DNA from 3 places in the Oceanobacillus caeni genome. Region 3 is predicted to be linked to each of the others. Evidence: riboswitches for the same ligand, from Rfam matches in the RefSeq annotation. Region 3 holds a riboswitch; each other region holds the start of a gene.
The links. Region 3 has a riboswitch for S-adenosylmethionine ahead of ACFQ18_RS06880 (acyl-CoA dehydrogenase family protein). Riboswitches for the same ligand answer to the same signal wherever they lie in the genome.

Region 1: linked by a shared signal. The riboswitch ahead of ACFQ18_RS17085 (carboxymuconolactone decarboxylase family protein) and the one ahead of ACFQ18_RS06880 (acyl-CoA dehydrogenase family protein) in region 3 are both predicted to bind S-adenosylmethionine.
Region 2: linked by a shared signal. The riboswitch ahead of ACFQ18_RS17830 (PLP-dependent aspartate aminotransferase family protein) and the one ahead of ACFQ18_RS06880 (acyl-CoA dehydrogenase family protein) in region 3 are both predicted to bind S-adenosylmethionine.

Annotation. Positions count from the first base shown of each region.
Region 1 is NZ_JBHTKV010000041.1:5,138-13,144, reverse strand. It holds gene ACFQ18_RS17100 (serine/threonine protein kinase) at 1-530, shown strand, start outside; gene ACFQ18_RS17095 (glycine zipper 2TM domain-containing protein) at 685-933, opposite strand; gene ACFQ18_RS17090 (bile acid:sodium symporter family protein) at 1,719-2,672, shown strand; SAM riboswitch class I at 2,904-3,009, shown strand; gene ACFQ18_RS17085 (carboxymuconolactone decarboxylase family protein) at 3,166-3,834, shown strand; gene ACFQ18_RS17080 (LLM class flavin-dependent oxidoreductase) at 3,853-5,229, shown strand; gene ACFQ18_RS17075 (sodium:solute symporter family protein) at 5,420-6,916, shown strand; gene ssuE (NADPH-dependent FMN reductase) at 7,127-7,684, shown strand.
Region 2 is NZ_JBHTKV010000054.1:11-5,688, reverse strand. It holds gene ACFQ18_RS17830 (PLP-dependent aspartate aminotransferase family protein) at 1-1,236, opposite strand, end outside; SAM riboswitch class I at 1,358-1,475, opposite strand; gene megL (methionine gamma-lyase) at 1,777-2,964, shown strand; gene cls (cardiolipin synthase) at 3,140-4,582, shown strand; gene ACFQ18_RS17815 (acyl-CoA thioesterase) at 4,602-5,105, shown strand; gene ACFQ18_RS17810 (winged helix-turn-helix transcriptional regulator) at 5,192-5,518, opposite strand.
Region 3 is NZ_JBHTKV010000006.1:144,360-152,366, forward strand. It holds gene ACFQ18_RS06865 (PspA/IM30 family protein) at 1-199, opposite strand, end outside; gene ACFQ18_RS06870 (DMT family transporter) at 378-1,349, opposite strand; gene ACFQ18_RS06875 (LysR substrate-binding domain-containing protein) at 1,494-2,366, shown strand; SAM riboswitch class I at 2,535-2,641, shown strand; gene ACFQ18_RS06880 (acyl-CoA dehydrogenase family protein) at 2,931-4,115, shown strand; gene ACFQ18_RS06885 (hypothetical protein) at 4,343-4,540, opposite strand; gene ACFQ18_RS06890 (2,3-butanediol dehydrogenase) at 4,805-5,854, shown strand; gene ACFQ18_RS06895 (multicopper oxidase family protein) at 6,149-7,705, shown strand.

The DNA of each region.
Region 1 (8,007 bases), on a different contig from region 3:
AATCTTTAAAAGTTCCAGCTTTTGCATTTAAAAAATATGCAATAAACAAAGTAGATAAAGTAAAAGCTGAAGCAGAAGTTTATAAGAAATTAGGAAATTCTCCTTTCTTTTCAACCTGTTTTGCTTCCTACGACGATTACCTCGTTCTGAGCTACGAGGAAGGAAATACACTCTTTGATTGCGTTCTACAAGGGATTCATATCCCTGAACAAGTGATAGATGACGTGGAGGCAGCAAGAGAATATGTTCGTTCAAAGGGACTTAATCCACGTGATATTCATTTGAAAAATATTTTATTACAAAATGGAAGGGCCAAAATACTAGATGTCTCCGAATACATTCAACCAGGTAATGATTTTAGGTGGGAGCATCTAAAAAAAGGATATGAGCAATACTATCATTTGATTGATGGGAATTCTGTACCGTTTTGGTTAGTAGAAACGGTTCGAAAGTGGTATAACCAGCGGAATAAATATTTTTCTTCCTATGAGGATTTTCTGAAGGCTATTTTGAATATCCTAAAAAAATAAGAAGACCAATCTGCTTAAAAGTATGGTGAAATAATTTTGCACTGAAAAAATCGTATGTAAGGTAAAAAAATTAACGAATAAAAAGAAGACATAACTAGTAATAATACCAGTTGTGCCTTCTAAGATAGAGATGGGTCGCCCAGGGTCCCCTTGGTTAAAGTAATTGTTTCATGTCCGAGTTATGTTCGGGCTGAATTGTCTTATTACTTTTGAAACTATCATCGGGGCCAAAAACTGCACCAATAATGGCACCAAGGATATACCCAGTCGTTGCTCCGGTAGAACCGGCAATCTTGCTACCTATGTAACTACCGTATGCAGCACCACTCATTGCCCCATGTCGAGAGCAACCAATGACAATGGAATCATCGCCAGTGTGGATACTGCTCTGAAAATCATTCATATCTTCAATCCTCTCTACTTACTCCTTACTGTTATTTCCAATATTAGGTAAAACTATACAAAAATATTTTCAAAGTTAACTATGACGGGTTGGTATGGGATGTTTTATTAAAGTTCACGGGAAAATGGCTGATATTCGCATTTTGGTATTGGGAATACTGGATTCACGAAAATCATGTTGAATTTAAAATTCTATGAAAGTCAGATCTTATGAAAATAAATGCAACTTATTGCAAGCATTGACGAATTATTTTCTCTGAATTATACTATATAACGTAAAGAGTTTGACTTTTTCCCTTTTACCTTCAAGTAAATGTAAGCGATTTATTTTTTGGGCAAATAGAAATATGTAATTATTATTTATAGTACGGTAAATGATATCGCTAATACTTGGGAGGAAAATTGGAAAAACGGGATTCATCGTCCCACTCCATTCTAACCTTTGAAACTTATCTTTTAGGGGGTATTGTTTGACGGACGGATACGTTTGATTAAAGGTCTGGGAATGGGCAGGATTCCTTGACTTAGTAAGTTTCTAAGTTTAGAAATGGAGAAAATGTAGAAGGATAGGGAAAGAAGACATAATTTGCTTATATGGCAGGTTATGTCTTTTTTCTATTTATGCCACGATTAGTATATAAAAGATCATATAAGCTATAATGGCCTCCCCTGTACATATATTTCTAAAAATTTACACTAGATTAAAGGTTCTATTTATGGTAATATTTTAAATTAAATAACTAGAGGAGTATTCACACTCTTTCGGCAACTTTGGAGGGAACAAGTATGAGAACATTAGGGAAGATTAGTAACTTTGCAACAAGCACATTTGCGCTATGGGTTATTCTTTTTGCAGTGCTTAGCTTCTTTGTTCCACAAGTATTTGCGTGGATAGCACCGCATGTGTCGCTTTTATTAGGAATTATTATGTTCGGAATGGGACTCACCCTGAGTGTAGATGACTTTAAGGGCGTTTTTCTGGCTCCGAAAAGTGTTCTGGTCGGTGTAGTTGCACAGTATACCATCATGCCATTAACGGCTTTTGGACTTGCACATGCATTTAATTTATCGCCAGAAATAGCAGCGGGGGTTATTTTAGTTGGTTGCTGTCCTGGAGGTACGTCTTCTAATGTCATGACGTTTATGGCTAAAGGGAACACAGCATTATCCGTAACGGTAACAGCGTTATCAACATTGCTTGCACCAATTTTAACTCCGTCATTGACTTATTTGTTTGCCAGTCAATGGCTTTCCGTGTCATTCATGGACATGTTCTTGTCGATTGTCCAAGTCGTCTTATTACCAATCGTTTTAGGTGTAGTTATCCGGATGCTATTTAGCAAACAGGTCAGTAAAAGTGTGGAAGTATTACCACTCATTTCAGTCATTGGAATTGTAGGAGTAGCTTCAGCAGTTGTGGCTGTAAATAAAGAATCGATTATGACTTCAGGACTTCTCATTTTTGCAGTCGTCGTACTACATAATTGTTTAGGATATTTGTTCGGGTACTTACTCGCGAAGGCAATCAAACTTAATTTTAAAGATCAAAAAGCAATTTCTATCGAAGTTGGCATGCAAAATTCAGGACTTGCCGCGTCGCTTGGGCTTGCTCATTTCTCGCCAATTGCAGCCGTTCCTGGTGCAATCTTTAGTGTTTGGCATAATATCTCAGGTCCACTCCTTGCAAACTGGTGGGGGAAGAAAGAGCAAGCTGAACCTGGTGTTAAGAAAACTGCATAAGTTTATTTGCTGCTCTTGTATGGTGAAGTATGTATTCTTCACCATACAAGAAAGTTTGACCTATCAACCAAGATATTGTTTCTGTGGGTAATAGTGAATTAGGCCAAAGGTTCTAATTTTTTTGGTGACAATATCCCTGTTGATAAAAAAGTCCTTTTCTGAAAATTTCCTGTTGACAGATTCTTTTAGGTTATGTAAGATGTTATTAATTCTTACTAATTGAATATGTTTTCCTTATCAAGAGTCGGGGTAGGAACCTGGTCCGTGGATCCCGCAGCAACCATTACTAAAGTAATAAGGTGCTAATTCCAGCAAGCAGATGCTTGAACGATGAGGGTTGGTATATATGACCTCTTCTCATCAGAAGGGGTTTTTTGTTTCCTGTTTTCCTGGAAGGGGACTCAAACAGAAATTCTTTTATTCATAATTCCGATTAAACATATTGGAAAAATAATATTCTTAGTAAGAAAAAATGTAAAGGGAGAGATTTAGAATGACAATTACAAAAACAGATAGCTTGTATAAGAAGGAATATTTCGGAAGGATTTTTGAATTAAAGGAATATGCACCAGAGGCTTTCGAAACTTTTTTCAAATTTAATGATCAAGCATTAGCAGAAGGAAAGCTTTCGGTTAAATTAAAGGAATTAATTGCAGTGGCGGTTGCGCATATTACAGGTTGCCCGTATTGCATTGATTTACATGTTGGAAACGCAAAGAAAAATGATTCCTCGAAAGAAGAAGTTGCAGAGGCAATTTTTGTTGCGACTACACTGAAAGCTGGTTCTGCTTTGGCACATGGTGTGAATGGACTGAACGCTTTTGACAATAGTGGAGATGAGGATTTCTATAAAGCATCTTATTTTAATCGCTTGAAAGAATTTAATGCATTAAGCGAAGAAACGTTCCAGGCTTTTGTGAATTTTGATGGAAAAGCAATAAAAGCTGGAAAATTATCCGTAAAAGAAAAAGAACTAATTGCAGTAGCATCTGCACATACAACAGGTTGTGCATATTGCATTGATGTACATACCAAAAATGCGAAGAAAGCTGGGGCAGACTTAGAAGAAATTTCAGAGGCGATTTTCGTTGCAGTTGCGCTTAAAGCAGGTTCTGCAATTGCTCATAGTGTAAATGCGCTAAATGCTTATGATGAGAAATAAGAAAAGGAGAGATACGCATTGAGTAAAAGGAAACAGATTCATTTAAACGGTTTTGTGCAAAATTCACCTTCTCCACATTCTACTGGATTATGGAAACACGAAAAAGATCAAGGAACGAAACATAATCGATTAGAGTTTTGGACGGAAACAGCGAAAGTATTAGAACGTGGGAAATTTGATGCGGTCTTTATTGCGGATGTATTAGGAACCTATTCGGTTTATGGAAACAGCCATGATGCAGCGGTACGTCATGCCGTACAACTTCCTGCACATGACCCATTGTTAATTATTTCCGCAATGGCTCAAGTCACGGAGCATATTGGCTTCGCACCGACAGTTTCAGCCACATATGCACAGCCATATGCATTGGCACGCCAATTATCTACCCTCGATCATTTAACAGAAGGTCGTGTAGCGTGGAATGTAGTGACTTCGTATTTGGAAAGTGAAGCTATTAATCTAGGATTATCTGGACGTCTCCCGAAAAATCAGCGCTACGATCGTGCAGATGAATTTTTAGAAGTAGTTTATAAACTTTGGGAGCATAGCTGGGAAGATGATGCGGTTGTTTATGATCGGGAAGGGGATGTTTTTGCCGATCCTGAAAAGGTTCATGCCATCAATCATGAAGGTGAATTTTTCCATGTACCAGGAATTCATTTGACGGAACCGTCACCACAACGGACTCCGGTGTTATTCCAAGCTGGTGCATCCCCTAAAGGGCGTGACTTTGCGGCAAAACATGCGGAAGCCGTTTTTACGAAAGGTCATTCTTTAGAGGCGTTGAAAAATTACTCCGAAGATCTTCGTAAACGTACGGTTGCTCAAGGTAGAAATGCGGATGATATTCGTATCTTCCCGATGGTTCTTCCAATTATCGGCTCCACAGAGGAAGAAGCGTATGCGAAATATGAGGATTTAAAAAATCATGTTAGTTATGAAGGGACGGCAGCACTTCTTTCTGGGCATACGGGAATTGACTTTTCGAAATATGATCCAGATCAATACATTGAAGACATTGAAACAGATGCAGTTCAAGGTAATTTAGATATGTACACGAAAGATCCAAATAAGAAGTGGACGTTACGGGAAGCAATACAAAATCATGGGCTTGGTAATGGAACCGTGAAATTTGTCGGAACACCTGAACAAATTGCAGATCGTATTGAGGAATGGACGACAGAAGGGGATGTAGATGGTTTTAACATTGCACAGAGTTATTCATTAGAAACATTCCGTGAGTTTGTGGATCATGTTGTTCCAGAATTACAAAAACGTGGCATTTATCGAACCGAATATGAAGGAAAAACATTGCGAGAAAACTTATTCGGTACAGGGTCACCTTATTTACCTGACAACCATCCGGCGAAAAAGGTGTCTCCATTAGTGAAATAGTTAATCCTTACGTTTCTAGCTAAAGCGCCCTGCGCAACCTTTTGTGATAGTGCGATGAGCCTCAGGGGGCGCTTAAGCCTTTCATTGGCAGGTAGGAAAGTATAAAAATCTTTCCTGTCTGCATAAGTGCAACTAAGGCATTCGCCCAACCTAATAGCGAATGCCAAGTTTTCTAAAAAGGGGTAACGTGATGAATACAGTAACATTATATACGTGGGTTGGATTCCTTTTATTTCTAGGTATTATGTTGGCACTTGGATATATTGGGACTAAACAAACGAAAAGTGTTCGTGATTTTGCGATAGGCGGGGGACTTGGCCCAGTTGTGTTGGGGCTATCCTTTGCGGCCACCTATCTAAGTGCAGCTACTTTTCTTGGGTATCCTGGCTGGTCTTATGAATGGGGACTGTCGAATCTTTGGCTTATTCTCGCCATGATTGGTGGAGGAGCTCTAGGAGTTCTTATGGTTGCCAAAAAAATAAGGGAATTAAATAAAGAACAAAAATCACTTTCTTTACCGGATTGGTTAGGCGATTATTATAATAGTGATATTTTACGAGTCGGTACAGGTTTGATTTTACTGTTTAATATTTTTTATATCTCGGCACAGTTTGTAGCGGGAGCGAGAATTTTTGAATATTTACTTGGTATGGATTATACAGTAGGTCTGATTCTTATAACAGTTGTTGTCGTGTTGTACGTTTTTGGTGGTGGGGCATTAGCTGATATTTATACGGATGCGGTCCAAGTAATTTTAATGGCTATTGCTGGAATAATTGTGTTCGTTTCGGGAATTGTGATTTTTTGGAACGGTGGGATTACAACAACACTTTCCGGAATCGTGGACAATTTAGCTGCCCAAGATGGAAATCTAGTAAAGGTATTTAATCCCGATTCCGTTCATTTTTATTCCATTGGTGCAATAATAGGTGCGATTACGATTCAGTGGGCATTTGCATCCGCTCCACATCTATTTAATAAAGTATTAGGTTTAAAGAATGATAAGGATTTAGGAAAAATGATACTTACTTATGTTATAACGGCTTCTCTGTGTGTTGTTGTCTTGTTTGGTGGACTTTATAGTAGGGTGGCAATTGGCCCTGCAGATGTGGTAGCAGATTTAGCCTTAATGGAGTATGTAGCATGGGCATTTCCAGCAATTATTGTAGCTTTCTTCGGAGTCGTGATTCTTGCTGCAGCTATGTCTACTACAGATGGGTTGTTTGTATCCATATCCACGGTATTTGCGAATGATATTTTTCTGAAATTCCTCGTAAAACGCGGATTTGTTCGAGTAGAGGAGGAGAAAGCGGAAAAAATAGCGTTACAGATTAGTAGAATAACGGTACCAATTGTAGGGTTACTAGCATTTCTTATTGTCCTTAAACCACCGATGTATATGGGAGACATTATGTGGATTGGAATTTCCGGTATAGCAGCTGGAACGTTAGGACCTATCTTATATGCGGTTTACAGCAAACGAAAGGCATCTCCAAGGGCAGCGGAGGGCTCGATGGTTATCGGTTTACTAGCGTATTTAATTCTATACTTTGGTGGAATTATCCCAAGTACAATGATAGCTGGGGCAGTAGCGACATTTATTGGGATTCTAGCAATGGTTGTTTTAGCCTTTGTTATAAAGGATAAGGATAGGGAAGAAGAGGTTGAGTTGGCCAAAGCTGAATAGGAGGAATAAAAAATGTTCGTAAATGAAATGCTTTCCGTCTGGCTTTATGGAATGATTGCGATTTATGTCATTATAGGTTTGTCACTTTGGAAATGGTATTTTGGCAAAAGTAATGATTAGAGAACTTGACATTCGCTATTAGGCTGGACAATGCCCTAGTTGCGTTATGGAGGTAGGAAGACTTTTTGCCTGCCGGAGAGGGGAATTACTATGGATCATATTGTTATTGTCTCAGGAAGCCCGTCTTCCACATCAAGGTCGGAGCGCGTTCTTCATTATTTGGGGAAACGAGTAGAACAAGAGGGGTTTTCGATAAAACATATTTCCGTAAAAGATGTGGATGCGGACGATTTATTATTTGGTAACTTTAATAGTGATCAAATTAAACACATTACTTATGATTTACAACAGGCAGATGGGGTTATCGTTGGTACACCGGTTTATAAATCATCCTATTCAGGGATTTTAAAAGCACTTATTGATCTTTTACCACAGGATATTTTACAAGACACTCCTGTCCTACCATTGATGACAGGAGGAAGTGCCTCTCATCTATTAGCAATTGAGTATACACTTAAGCCACTTTTAGCATCTTTGAAGGGCCAAAGTGTAAAAGGACTTTATTTTCTAGATAGTCAATTAGATAAAACAAAGGAAAATCCGATTATAGATAAAGAGATATTAGAGAGAACTAATAAACAGTTAGAGTATTTTTTAGGAAAAGTAAATCAGAGCATAAAATATCATAGATTGTTAGAAGTATATTAAAGCAGGTAAGGCTGTCTCGTAGTACTTGGGGCAGCCCCTTTTCGTATGCAAGCCGATATCTGTTGCTTGAATGCCTGATATTCAATGCAGTGACAGCTGATATCTATTGACTGAATACTGATTTCTGTCATATGAATGCCGATATCTGTGGCCGAAAGGGAATTCCTACATTTCATATTAAGATACCAAAAAAACGAGCAGTAAATTTATTATTTACAGCTCGTTTTTGAAAAGAAAGGAAAGTATAAAAATTTAGCTTATTAAATCTTGTCAAAGGGAAGACCACGTCCAGCTCCAGCGCCCAACGACTAGCGAGACTTCCC
Region 2 (5,678 bases), on a different contig from region 3:
TGTTGATTCAAGCCCAATAGATAGACGAACAAGTTCTTCAGATGTACCGCTCTTCTTCAAGTCTTCAGCACTTAATTGTTGGTGAGTAGTAGAAGCTGGATGGATAATTAGTGATTTCGCATCCCCAACGTTTGCAACGTGAGATAATAATTTAATATTGTCAATAAGCTTTCTTCCTACCTCACGTCCACCTTTAATACCGAACGTAATGATTGAACCGAAACTATCCTTCAGGTATTTTTTCGCCTTTTCGTGGGATGGGTGATTTTCTAATCCAGGATAGTTAACCCACTCGACTGCTGGGTGATTGTTTAGGTATTCGGCAACTACTTGTGCATTTTTCGTATGTTGCTTAATGCGTAAATGTAAGGTCTCCAATCCTTGTAAAAATAGGAAAGCATTTTGTGGACTTAAACACGCGCCTATGTCACGTAATAATTGGACACGTAATTTTGTAATAAATGCTGCTGGGCCAAGGTCTGCATATTTTAACCCATTATAGCTTTCATCAGGTTCTGTAAACCCTGGGAATTTCCCATTCCCCCAATCAAAACGTCCACCATCTACAACGACACCGCCAATGGTAGTACCATGACCACCAATCCATTTTGTGGCGGAATGTACAACGATATCTGCCCCCCATGAGATTGGTTTTGTAACGTATGGAGTTGCAAATGTGTTATCAATGATTAACGGAATTCCATTCTCATGAGCAATGTCCGCAATGGTTTCTACATCGAATACTTGTAAACTTGGATTTGTAATAATTTCACCAAAAACGGCCTTTGTTTTTTCGTTGATAGCAGCTCTTACTGCTTCAGGGTTTGTTCCATCTACAAATTTAACGTTGATGCCATACTTTGGAAGAGTATTAGCAAAAAGATTGTATGTACCACCATATAGGTTGCTGTCGGCCACAATCTCATCTCCGGCTTCTGCAATATTCAAAATAGCAAATGTTATGGCCGCCATTCCTGATGATAGCGACAGGGCACCAACACCATCTTCTAAAGCTGCTATTCGTTGTTCAAACGCATCCAATGTAGGATTCATGATTCGAGAGTAAATATTACCAGGTTCTGCTAAACCAAATAAATTTTGCGCATGCTCGGTATCACGGAAAACATAAGAAGTTGTTTGATAAATCGGAACCGCACGTGAGCCGGTTGTTGGATCAACCTCTTGACCTGCATGAAGTAATAATGTTTCAGGGTTTTGTAAATCGAATTTAGACATAGATAATTCCTCCTTGAGTGTTTGATTGGTATGTTACTATTCCAAATCTGGAGGTAGAGGGGATGAAAAAAAGCCCTCTTCCTAAGAAGAGGGCTTCTATTTATACAAATAGCCGATCCTCCTCTTATCTTCCAGTTCATGTGACCTGTAGGATTTAGCACCGTAGAAAAGTAAGAGTTACTAACTTTCAGGTTGCCGGGCTTCAAAGGGCCTATTCCCTCCACCGCTCTTGATAAGAGATTATTGATTAATGCTTAGTATAATGGTCGGGATTTTATTTGTCAATACATTTCAAAAAAATAAATAATTTTATCTTACCTCAAGCTTCTGGGGGAACAAAAAAGGTAGGTGGGAGATCAACTGTCCGTAAAAATCCGACTAAGGGGATGGAGGAAAACCTCCACAGATGGTTGTTCTTCTTTATACATTTAGTATTCTAACTATTGTATTTTCAGGGGCTTAAGTTTTTTTAAACCTATTCAATGAAACTTAACTAAATGCATATATATAAGTATGAAAATGGAAGGGGGATAAGGACGGATGGGAAAGAAATATAAACATATAGAAACAGCAATTATTCACGATGGTTATGAGGATAAAGAAATGTTAGGAAGTTTGGCACCACCCATTTTTCAGACGTCAACTTTTACATTTGATTCAGCAGAACAAGGGGAGTTGCGTTTTTCGGGGAAAGAAGATGGGTATATATATTCGAGACTTGGAAATCCTACTGTAACTATTTTGGAAAAAAAGATAGCTACGTTAGAAAATGGGGAGCGGGGACTAGCTTTTAGTTCAGGGATGGCAGCAGTCTCGGCTGTACTAATCGCCTTATCAAAAGCAAACGATCATATCTTATGCTCTTCAGGTTTATATGGGTGTACGTTTGGTCTTTTAACCATGATGAAGGATAAGTATAACATGAAAGTTGATTTTTCAAATATGGACACCGAAGAAGAAATCCGCTCCAAAGTAAAACCTGAAACAGCGGTCATTTATATTGAAACTCCGATTAACCCGACGATGCGTTTAGTAGATTTAGAAATGGTTTCAAAGGTTGCCAAGGAATTTGATATTCCAGTTGTTGTGGATAATACCTTTTCCACTCCTTATTTACAGAAACCACTTGATTTAGGTTGTGATGTTGTCATTCATAGTGCAACGAAATATATTGGCGGGCATGGAGATGTGATAGCAGGACTCGTGGTTGGGAAGAAGGAATTTGTGGATAAGGTTGCATTAACTACTTTAAAAGACATTGGTGGGGTTATGTCCCCGTTTGATGCCTGGCTTTTAATTCGTGGGTTAAAGACATTGCCTTTACGTATGGATCGCCATTGCGAAAATGCGAAGAAGATCATGGAACATCTCAAAAATCACCCGAAAGTGGATAACGTATTCTATCCACATGATTCAACAAATCCTGACTTCCGTATAGGGAAGAAACAAATGAGAAAAGGTGGGGGAATGGTATCTTTTGAGATTAAGGGAAACAAAAAAGATGCACAACAATTTCTTAATGCTTTATCGATGATAAAAATTGCGGTTAGTCTAGGTGACGCAGAATCACTCATTCAACATCCAGCAACGATGACTCATGCTGTAGTACCTGAAGAATCTCGTAAAAAGATGGGGATTACAGATCAATTAATTCGATTATCGGTTGGTTTGGAAGCATGGCCAGACATTTGGGACGATTTAAAACAAGCATTAGATCAGTTGAAATAAGGAATTGAATATCCACATGCCGAATCAAAGAAAGCGGGGATTGGGCGTGGTAGAATGGAATATGAAACAATATGGATGGAATACTAAACTTCAATGCATCGTTCTTATAATTAGTTAAATGAAGGAAAAGTAAGTATAATATGGATATATTATTCCTATAGGAAGAGGTGAAACAATGGGAATACTAACTTTTTTATTCGCTTTTATCATCGTAATGAACATTTTATTAGGTATTTCTATTGTTTTTCTTGAAAGGAAAAACCCACCATCGACTTGGGCTTGGTTAATGGTACTTTTATTTATTCCGATTTTAGGCTTTATCCTCTATTTAATTTTTGGCCGCTCCCTATATAGAAAACGTATTTTTACCTGGGATCGAAAAACATGGATAGCGTTCAGGAAGTCAGTAAAGGATCAGATGGGTGTTTTCCATAACCATCAGTTTCGGTTTAATAATCCGAATATGCAGGAGTATTCGGATATTGCCTACTTGCATCTACGAAATGATGATGCCGTTCTTACCCAGGATAATGATGTTCAAATTTTTACGGATGGAAAAAAAAAGTTTGATTCATTAATAGAGGACTTAGAAAAGGCGGAAGATCATATCCATCTTCAATATTATATAATACGAAATGATGAGCTCGGACAAAGAATTGCAAGAACATTAATAAGGAAAGCGAAGCAAGGAGTAGAAGTACGTGTACTATACGATGATTTGGGGTCTCGTTCGTTAAGTAAAAAATTCCTCCATAAACTTCGAAAGGAAGGGGTTCAGATTGAGGCATTTTTCCCTTCTACATTCTTAAAAATTAACTTTGAAATTAATTATCGGAATCACCGAAAAGCAGCCATCATTGATGGGAGGATTGCTTATATAGGTGGTTTTAATATTGGTGATGAATACCTTGGGAAAAAGAAAAAATTCGGTTACTGGCGTGATACCCATTTACGAATAGAGGGACATGCAGTAAATAGCATACAGACAAGGTTTGTTTTAGATTGGAACCATGCGTCAAGACGGGATATTTTATATAATAAACGTTATTATAATGCTAAACCTAGTGGTAATGTAGGAATGCAAATTGTTTCGAGTGGTCCGGATTCAGAGTTGGAACAAATAAAGTATGGTTACATTAAAATGATTTTATCAGCTAAGGAATATATTTACATTCAAACACCGTACTTTATTCCTGATAATAGTCTTTTTGACGCATTAAGAATTGCGGCATTTTCCGGTGTGAAGGTTAGGTTAATGATTCCGAATAAACCAGATCATCCATTTGTTTATTGGGCAACACTTTCTTATTCTGGAGAATTACTAGCTGCGGGTGCGGAAGTGTATATTTACCAAAATGGCTTTCTCCATGCCAAGACAATTGTAGTTGATGGAAAGATAGCCTCGGTGGGTACAGCAAATATTGATGTACGAAGTTTCCAACTTAATTTTGAAGTGAATGCATTTATTTATGACCAAGAAATCTCCAAACAATTAGTGGATGCCTTTAATCAAGATATAAAATTATCTACGCAGATGACGGAAAAACTATATAATAAACGTACGATCGGGATTCGATTTAAGGAGTCGATTTCTCGTTTAATTTCACCGGTACTATAATGGGAGGATATACACAGAAATGGAATTAGAAGCAAAGGCTTGTTCAGAATCAAGAGCAATAAAAACAACACTTGTACTTCCGCCAGATACGAATAATCATGGAACTCTTTTTGGTGGAAAGTTATTAGCACATATTGATGAGGTCTCGTCCATCGCTGCATTAAAGCATGCAAGAAAAAATGTTGTAACAGCATCCATGGACTCTGTTGACTTCTTATCCCCAGTAACATTAGGGCAAACAATCACAATAGAAGCATTTGTTACATATGCACACCGGACGTCTATGGAGATTTTCGTTAAGGTAGTAACAGAAAATGTAATAACGAGTGAAGAAAGAGTGTGTAATACCGCATTTTTAACGTTTGTGGCATTAGATGAAAATGGAAAACCAGATGTAGTTCCTGCCGTTTATCCAGAAACAGAACAGGAAAGGGCACTTCATGAAGCGGCTATCGAACGTGCAGAACAACGTAAAGCAAGAAGAAAACGTTCGAAAGAGTTTGCGGAGAAATTTGGATTTTAAAAATGAATGGGTGAGTGACCATACAGCTAAAAATGGTCACTCATGTTAAATAAATGATGATAAGTCTAATAGTAAATGTCAATTTTCTATGACTTTGGTTCAACTTCCTCATAGGTGATAAAGTCTTCTGCCCAATTTTGAATTTCCTTTATAACAGGTTCTAAAGCTTTCCCTTTATCTGATAGACTATATTCAATCCGAACTGGAAATTCAGAGTAAATAGTACGTTTAACAATTCCTTCCTTTTCAAGCGTCTTTAAACGATCAGAGAGCAATCTTCCACTTATAGGCAAATCAGTTTCCATCTCTGAAAATCGCTTCGGCCCTTGCAATAATTCAAATAATATAAGACCAACCCAGCGTTTACTAAGAAGTCCCATTGCTTTTTCAAATCGTGGACATAATTTCTCCATTCTGATCACCTCAATCTTATCTATTAATTACTAAAAGTAACTAAATGTCATTTTAGCAAACTCTGAACGATGAGTAAAGAACTTGGAGAAAATGGTATGTGTCAAGTTTTTCTCGGTGTGTCTTTCACACCAATATTTCCGGCACTCTATTTTTGTACAC
Region 3 (8,007 bases):
CCGTTTGACATTCGTGAAGATTCCTTTTTGCCCGATTCATCAAAACAACTGCAGCATCAGTCTGTCCTTTGATTTCTCTTTCATCACGTTCCATTTCTCTTATATATGCATTTATTTCCTTTTCCGGATCTTTGAGATTTTCCATTTTTACATTTATATGACTTGCTAAAATCGTACGTATTCGTTTTAAGATGCTCATGATTGTTTCCACCTTTCACTGATTTAATAGTACCTATTTATACGGGAGATTGGAAGAAAAGTTTCAAATGAGAAAACTGTGTTTCTCAGAAGACTTGGGGTGGAAATAACAAAAAAACGCTTCAGAGCAAAGTACATACTTTGTTCCAAAACGCTTTTTTGAAAAAGGAATTTGTTCATTAGTTAGATAAACTTTCCCGCAAATTAGTTTGAACGTGCCGATTTGATTTTTTCTTTTGTAACATCCTTATAAATATATTATTGGACACGAGGGAAACGATGATAAAGACCGTACCAAGAATATCGAACATCGTTATTTGATTACCTTGAAATGCCGAAATGATGAGTGTTGTAACGGGAACAAAGTTAATGAACAACAACGAATTTAATGGTGATAGTATACTCACACCAATGTTCCAGCCAACTAGCGCAATGACACCAGGGTATATAATCATAAACAATAAATGTGGGCTTGCTGATATCACAGCTTCCCCCGATGGAAAGGATATATACCCAGATAACGTCGCCATTACGACAATAAGAGTCGCTGTGACCGTTCCAAGTAAACAGCTTAACGTGGAGTATCGTAAAGCAGACCAACCGCTAAATTCCTTTCCACCCATCGTGTAAACGACCCAACCAATTACTGCAATGAAAATAATTATGGATGGGACAAAATCACTTGTTGCACCAAGAAAGGATCGAATATCCCCTTTCGTAATTACTAATACTGCACCAATAAATGACAGTAGCACACATAATAAAGTGAATCGATGGGGACTCTTTCTAGAGAGCATCCAAACAATCACAATGGATATCATCGGCATCAATGATTCCATAATGGATGCTACCATTATACCTGATTCACCTAATAAATCCTCCCCCCAAAAGATAAAAAGATTATAAACCGTAAACGCCATTGTGCCAAAAAACCATAATGGAAGACCTTTTCCTTCCAATCGAAAAGCCTTTTTTCCTTCTTTCCACCATAGTATTGGTACCAAAATAATCGTAACAGATACATAACGAATGATTGTAAAATAGAAAGGATCCATATATTGGAAAGCTCCATGTGCTACAGGAAACATTGCACCCCATGAAACTGCAGAAATAAAACACAAAAAAGCCCCTAACAACACACTATTTTTCAATTCCCCTTTGCTCCCTTCAACTAAATGATCTACTCTCATATTCTATGATTTTTGTTATCTTGTAAAATGAATAATAATAATGATTTCCATCATTAATCGTGATATCATACAATTAAAATACGAAAATAGGAAAGGGGCAAAATAGTGGAGTTTAAGGACTTAGAGATTTTTCAGAAAGTAGCCGAAAAAGGAACGATTACAGCGGCAGCCAAAGAGTTCAGCTATGTGCAATCGAATATTACGTCGAGGATTCATAAACTTGAAACGGAATTGAATACCCCTTTATTTAACCGACATCGGCGTGGGATGAGTCTAACACCAGAAGGAAAAAAGTTATTGAATTATTGTAACCAAATTTTATTGTTAACTAATGAAATGAAGAAAGCCGTTCAAAGTAAAAAGGAACCGTCTGGAAAATTAGAAATCGGTACCGTTGAAACCGTCATTCATTTACCGCAAATTTTATCAAACTATATAAAGAAATATAAAAATGTTGATTTGTCGGTAGTTACCGGAGTTACAGAAACCTTAGAAGAAAAAGTATTAAATCATAAATTGGACGGAGCCTTCGTGACAGAATCCGAATTTCACCCAGATCTTATATCACATGAAGTGTTTCAAGAGGAGCTTGTTTTAATTTCAGATAATCGTGCATCTACGTTAGAGGATTTGAAAGCGGAACCGTTCTTATGCTTTAGTGAAGGCTGTGGATACCGAGCACGCTTAGAAGCCTGGTATAGAGACCAAAACATTACTCCAAAAAAGGTAATGGAATTCGGCACATTAGAAACCATCCTTCGTAGTGTTGCCGTGGGACTTGGCGTTACATTTGTTCCAAGGTCAGCAACTACCCATTTTGAAGAAAATGGGCTCATCCAGTGTCATACTCTTCCAGATCAATATAGTAAGATTAAAACAGTCTTTATAAGAAGAGCCGATACTTTCTTAACTTCAACAATCAGAACATTTATCGAAACGATTGAAACAAATAAACAAGCGCCAATAACACCTATATAGAAGTCTTCCATCAGTGGGGGTTTTTCTTCAGCCCTCACGGATGGTTAGTCGCAACTTATAAATATCCTAAACTAACCACAAATAAATATTGAATTAGATGCACTTTTAAAAAAACATTGACTTATCTACTATATATACTTACAATTATACAAAGTAAACATATCAGGATTCTTATCAAGAGAGGCGGAGGGACTGACCCTATGAAGTCTCAGCAACCAGCAAATTTTTGTATGGTGCTAATTTCAGAAGAATACTTAGTATTCTAGAGATGAGTAAATATAGGTCGCCCGGAATGATGTCCATTTCTGCCCTCCTCTCATCTTCTTGAGACGAGGGCTTTTCCTATTCAGCAGTAAACCATTTCATTATGAATCTTAAACACGGGATATCAGTACTCGTGTTTAGGATATCGGTAAACACCACGGAGATATCAGTACTCGTGTGTAAGATATCAGTAAACACCATGGAGATGTCAGCACTCGTGAGCAAAATATCAGGATACTTCACGCAGTATCAGCGCCCGCGTGCAAGATTTCAGGATACAATATATCGGAGGGAATATAATTGAAACTTACAGAACTTTATTCATTTGAAAAGAGAAAGAATCTTCTGCAACAAACAGTGGAGCCTTTTAAAGAACGTGCAAGCAAACATGACAATGAAGCAAGTTTTCCATTCGAAAATATAGAGGATTTAAAGAAAATTGCTTATCACACGCTTACGATTCCAAAAGAATACGGGGGACCCGGAATCACTTTAACGGAAATGTTAAAATACCAAGAAACAATCGCTAAAGCTGATGGTTCAACAGCACTGGCTATTGGCTGGCATATGGGACTTACGAAACATAATGGGGAAAATAATAGCTGGGAGAAAGAAAAATATACAGATTTTGCGGAGGATGTTATTACTAATGGCGCACTAATTAACCATGCGATTACGGAACCTGCAACTGGAAGTCCTCAACGTGGAGGCAAACCAGAAACAATTGCCGTAAAAAATGCTTCTGGATGGAAGATTAATGGCAGAAAGACATTTACAACCTTAGCACCTGCACTACATTATTTTGTAGTTGCTGCTTCCATTGAAGGTTCAGATAAAATTGGCCATTTTCTCATCAAACGTGACATTACAGGAGTAACCATCGACGAAACATGGGATTCCATCGCCATGCGTGGAACTGGTAGTCATGATCTTATTTTAGAAAATGTTCAAGTGAATGATGATGACTTAGTAGAATACCGTGAAGACTCCAATAATCAACCTGCATCGTGGATATTACATATACCGGCATGTTATTTGGGGATTGCTAAAGCAGCACAGGAAGAAGCGGTGAAATTCGCCACTACCTACTCTCCGAACAGTATTAAAGGAACTATTTCAGAATTACCGAACGTGAAGCAAAAATTAGGCGAAATAGAGCTTTATCTGTTAGAAGCAGAGAATTTTCTATACAGTATATCAAGAAAATGGGACGAAAGTGGTCAAGCAGTTCGCCAAAAGATGGCAATAGATATTAACGCAGCCAAAGTATCTGTTGTGGATAAGGCAATAAAAATAGTTGATTTAGCCATGAGGGTAGTTGGTGCACGAGGTTTATCTAAGAAAAGCCCTCTACAACGTTATTATCGCGATGTTCGAGCCGGTCTACATAATCCCCCGATGGATGATATGATCATGATGCAGCTTGCAAAGAAATCTATCACGGACTTTCAATTGTTTAAGAACAAAGTTACCACATATATATAATTTTGATGAGGTGGTATTAGGATGACGCTATACCACCTTTTAATAACGATACACATTTCCACACCTTAAAATATACCAGCCTTTAGACGTTTTACCGATTTCCATATTTATTCTTCAACCTTCCTGACATAAATCAGAAATTCCCTTTGTAACTAGGACTGGACCTATCACCTCAGTACCATCAAAATCATCTTCTAGCCATAACTTCCCTCTCTCTATCTCATTTACTAAAAAGGAACTATTGATGATATCTTCGTATTGTAAATCTGAAAAATTTGTTGATGGATTAGCTGAGCATGCTTTCCAACTTTTGATAAATCTATTACTTCTTCAAAATAATCTTGATAATCATCCTTGCTGTAATTTTTTTCATTCATCCATTTTGAAATTTTTTTCATGACACGGACCGCTTTTTTATTAGTCATTCCGGTTCCATTACTTTACGAATCAAAAAATAGTTCCGGGGCTGAGGAAAGTCCCCGTTTATAGAAGTCGATGGTTAGTGGCACTTATACAAATCTTTACAGCGTGCGATTAACCAGATCCCCATAATTGGGAATATTTTACTCTCACACTTTCCAAAAAAATGGTTTTTCACTTGTGAAATAGTGAGTAAATTGGTATAATAGAGTTGTAGAAAGATAGTAATCCTTTTTAACATGCACTTAGATTATTTAGGGGGTTTTAAAATGAAAGCAGCAGTTTGGTATGGAAAAAAAGATATTCGTGTAGAAAATGTGGAACCGAAAGCACTCCAATCAGATGAAATTCAGGTTAGAGTTGCATGGGCAGGTATTTGCGGTAGCGATTTACATGAATATGAAGAAGGACCTGTATTCATCCCAACTGAAGAAAATGATCCTTTGACTGGTGAAAAAGCGCCATTAACAATGGGACATGAATTTGCTGGTGTTGTGGAAGCTGTAGGATCAGATGTTACCAATTATAAAAAAGGGGACCGTGTAGTGATCAATCCTACCTTAACCTTTGGCAACAAACCGGAAGATTTAGACCCGTATGATGGATTTAGCTTTATTGGATTGCATGGTGATGGGGGATTTGCTTCCTATGTAAATGTTCCAGAAAGTGCTGTCTATACCCTACCTAAAACCCTAACATTGCAAGATGGAGCACTTGTTGAACCGACAGCTGTTGCAGTGCAAGCGATTAAAGAAGGAGACATGCGGCTTGGTGACACGGTAGCCGTTTTTGGTGCTGGTCCAATCGGGTTGCTAACCATTATTGCCGCAAAAGCAGCTGGTGCAAGTAAGATTATTGCTTTAGACTTATCAGAAACTCGTTTGCAAAAAGCAAAAGAATTAGGGGCAACTCACATTATCAATTCTGGAGAAACAGATCCTGTACAAGCCATTAAAGCAATAGTGCCTGATGGCGTTGATGTTAGCTTTGAGGTTGCTGGGGTCGCACCAACTTTCAAACAAGCTATTGATGCAACCAAAGCACGTGGTACCATGGTCATCGTATCCATTTTTGCCCGTTCTATTGATTGGAATCCAATGCATTTAACCAATACAGGTGTGAAAGTAACATCATCTATCGCTTACACACCAACAAGTTTCCAACAAACAGTAGATTTAATGGGAACTGGACAATTGAAACCACAAGGAATTATTACAGATCAAATTCAATTAGATGACATTGTTGAAAAGGGATTTGAAGCATTAACAAATGATAAATCACAAGCTAAAATTCTAGTAGAATTAAGCGGTGAAAAATAAAGTATCCTAAAACAATTGGACTCATAACGTATAAACAACAAGATTCATCGTGTCGGCTGATACGATGAATCTTGTTGTTTTTTTAAATAAATTGTTAGAGAAAAATTTTATATTTTCCTGTGGACAGGCAACCTCGAAATGCGATTTGAGTTAGCGTTTTGATTTATACCTCTTTCCCAGTTTCCTTAAGTCGAATCTAATTCCCTGTATCTTTGTTAACCGATTATATATGCCTATTCCATTTCGGGGCACTTATCATAATCTGATATAGGAGACTAGAAAGGAGATAGTAAAATGAGTCCTAAGCTTACCAAATTTGTTGATTCACTTCCTATCCCTGAAACATTACAGCCTGTTAACAAGGATAAAAGCGGTGCTTATTATGAAGTAACCATGGAAGAGTTCAGTCAAAAACTACATCGAGACTTACCACCGACTCGTTTGTGGGGGTATAATGGCCAGTTTCCAGGACCTACATTCGAGGTTCAGCGAAATGATCCTATTCAAGTCAAATGGATCAACAATCTCCCACAAAAACATCTACTTCCCATTGATCAATCTATCTTTCATGAACTTGGAGGCAATTTACCGGAAGTCCGAACCGTAACTCATTTGCATGGTAGTGAAACCACTTCTGATAGTGATGGTTACCCGGAAGCGTGGTTCACAAATGGATTTGAAGAGGTGGGGCCTTTTTTTAAAAGGAAAGTCTATGAATACCCAAATCACCAACGGGCAGCTGCATTATGGTATCACGACCATGCGATGGGTATTACGAGACTGAATGTTTATGCAGGACTTGCGGGTATGTATATTATTCGAGACAGGAAAGAGCAATCCTTCTCATTACCAGCAGGAAAATACGAAATCCCACTCATCATTCAAGATCGTTCTTTTCAGAATGATGGTTCACTCTTTTACCCTAGCCAACCAAATAACCCACCAGAAAATTTACCAAACCCCTCGATTACACCATTCTTTCTTGGTGATAAAATTGTTGTAAATGGAAAAGTATGGCCATTTTTGGAGGTTGAGCCAAGAAAATATCGGCTACGTATCTTAAATGCTTCCAATACCCGTGCCTATCAATTGTACCTCGACTCTGAGCAGCCTTTTTATCAAATTGGTACAGATGGAGGATTACTCTCAAAAACGATAGAAATTGAAAAGATATCTATAGAGCCTGCAGAACGTATTGATGTTATTATTGACTTTTCAAAATATGAGGGAGAAACAATCATTTTAAAGAATGATTTAGGTCCAAATGCTGATCCAGAAGACGAAACAGATGACATCATGCAATTTAGGGTACGTTTGCCTCTTTCAGAAGATGATCGACATCGTATTCCAAAGCATCTAGCACCTATCCCCTCCTTAAAAGGCAATAAAATTACGGCAATTAGAACATTAAAATTAAACGGAACAACAGATGAATGGGGAAGACCGTTGCTTCTCCTTAATAATAAGAGGTGGATGGACCCTGTGACAGAATTGCCACTATTGGGAACGACAGAAATTTGGTCTCTTATGAACATTACTAATTTCACCCATCCCATTCATATCCATTTAATTCAATTTCAAATTTTAGACCGCCGTCCTTTCAATCTCGATCTTTATCAGTCGAATGGGCAAATTGTTTATACAGGAGGAGCAAGACCACCAGAGCCAAATGAACGAGGTTGGAAAGATACCGTAGCAGCACATTCAGCAGAAATAACCCGTGTCATTATGAGATTCGCTCCATATACAGGGGATTATGTATGGCATTGTCACATTTTAGAGCACGAAGATTACGAGATGATGCGCCCATTTACGGTTGTTGAATCAGATAAAACTGATGAAAGCGACTAAACTTAGGTGACCTTGTTTAATAGTGAAAGTGGATTTAATGGTTTTCTGTATGAATGCTGATATTCCTTAAGTGAGTGCTGATATCTTGTGATGATTACTGATATCTCGTAAGTGTGTGCTTATATCTTGGTATGAATACTGATATCTCGTAAGTGTGTGCTGATATCTTGTGATGATTACTGATATACCGTAAGTGTATGCTGATATCTTGTGATGATTACTGATATTCCGTAAGTGTGTGCTGATATCTTGTGATGATTACTGATATACCGTAAGTGTGTGCTGATATCTTGTGATGATTA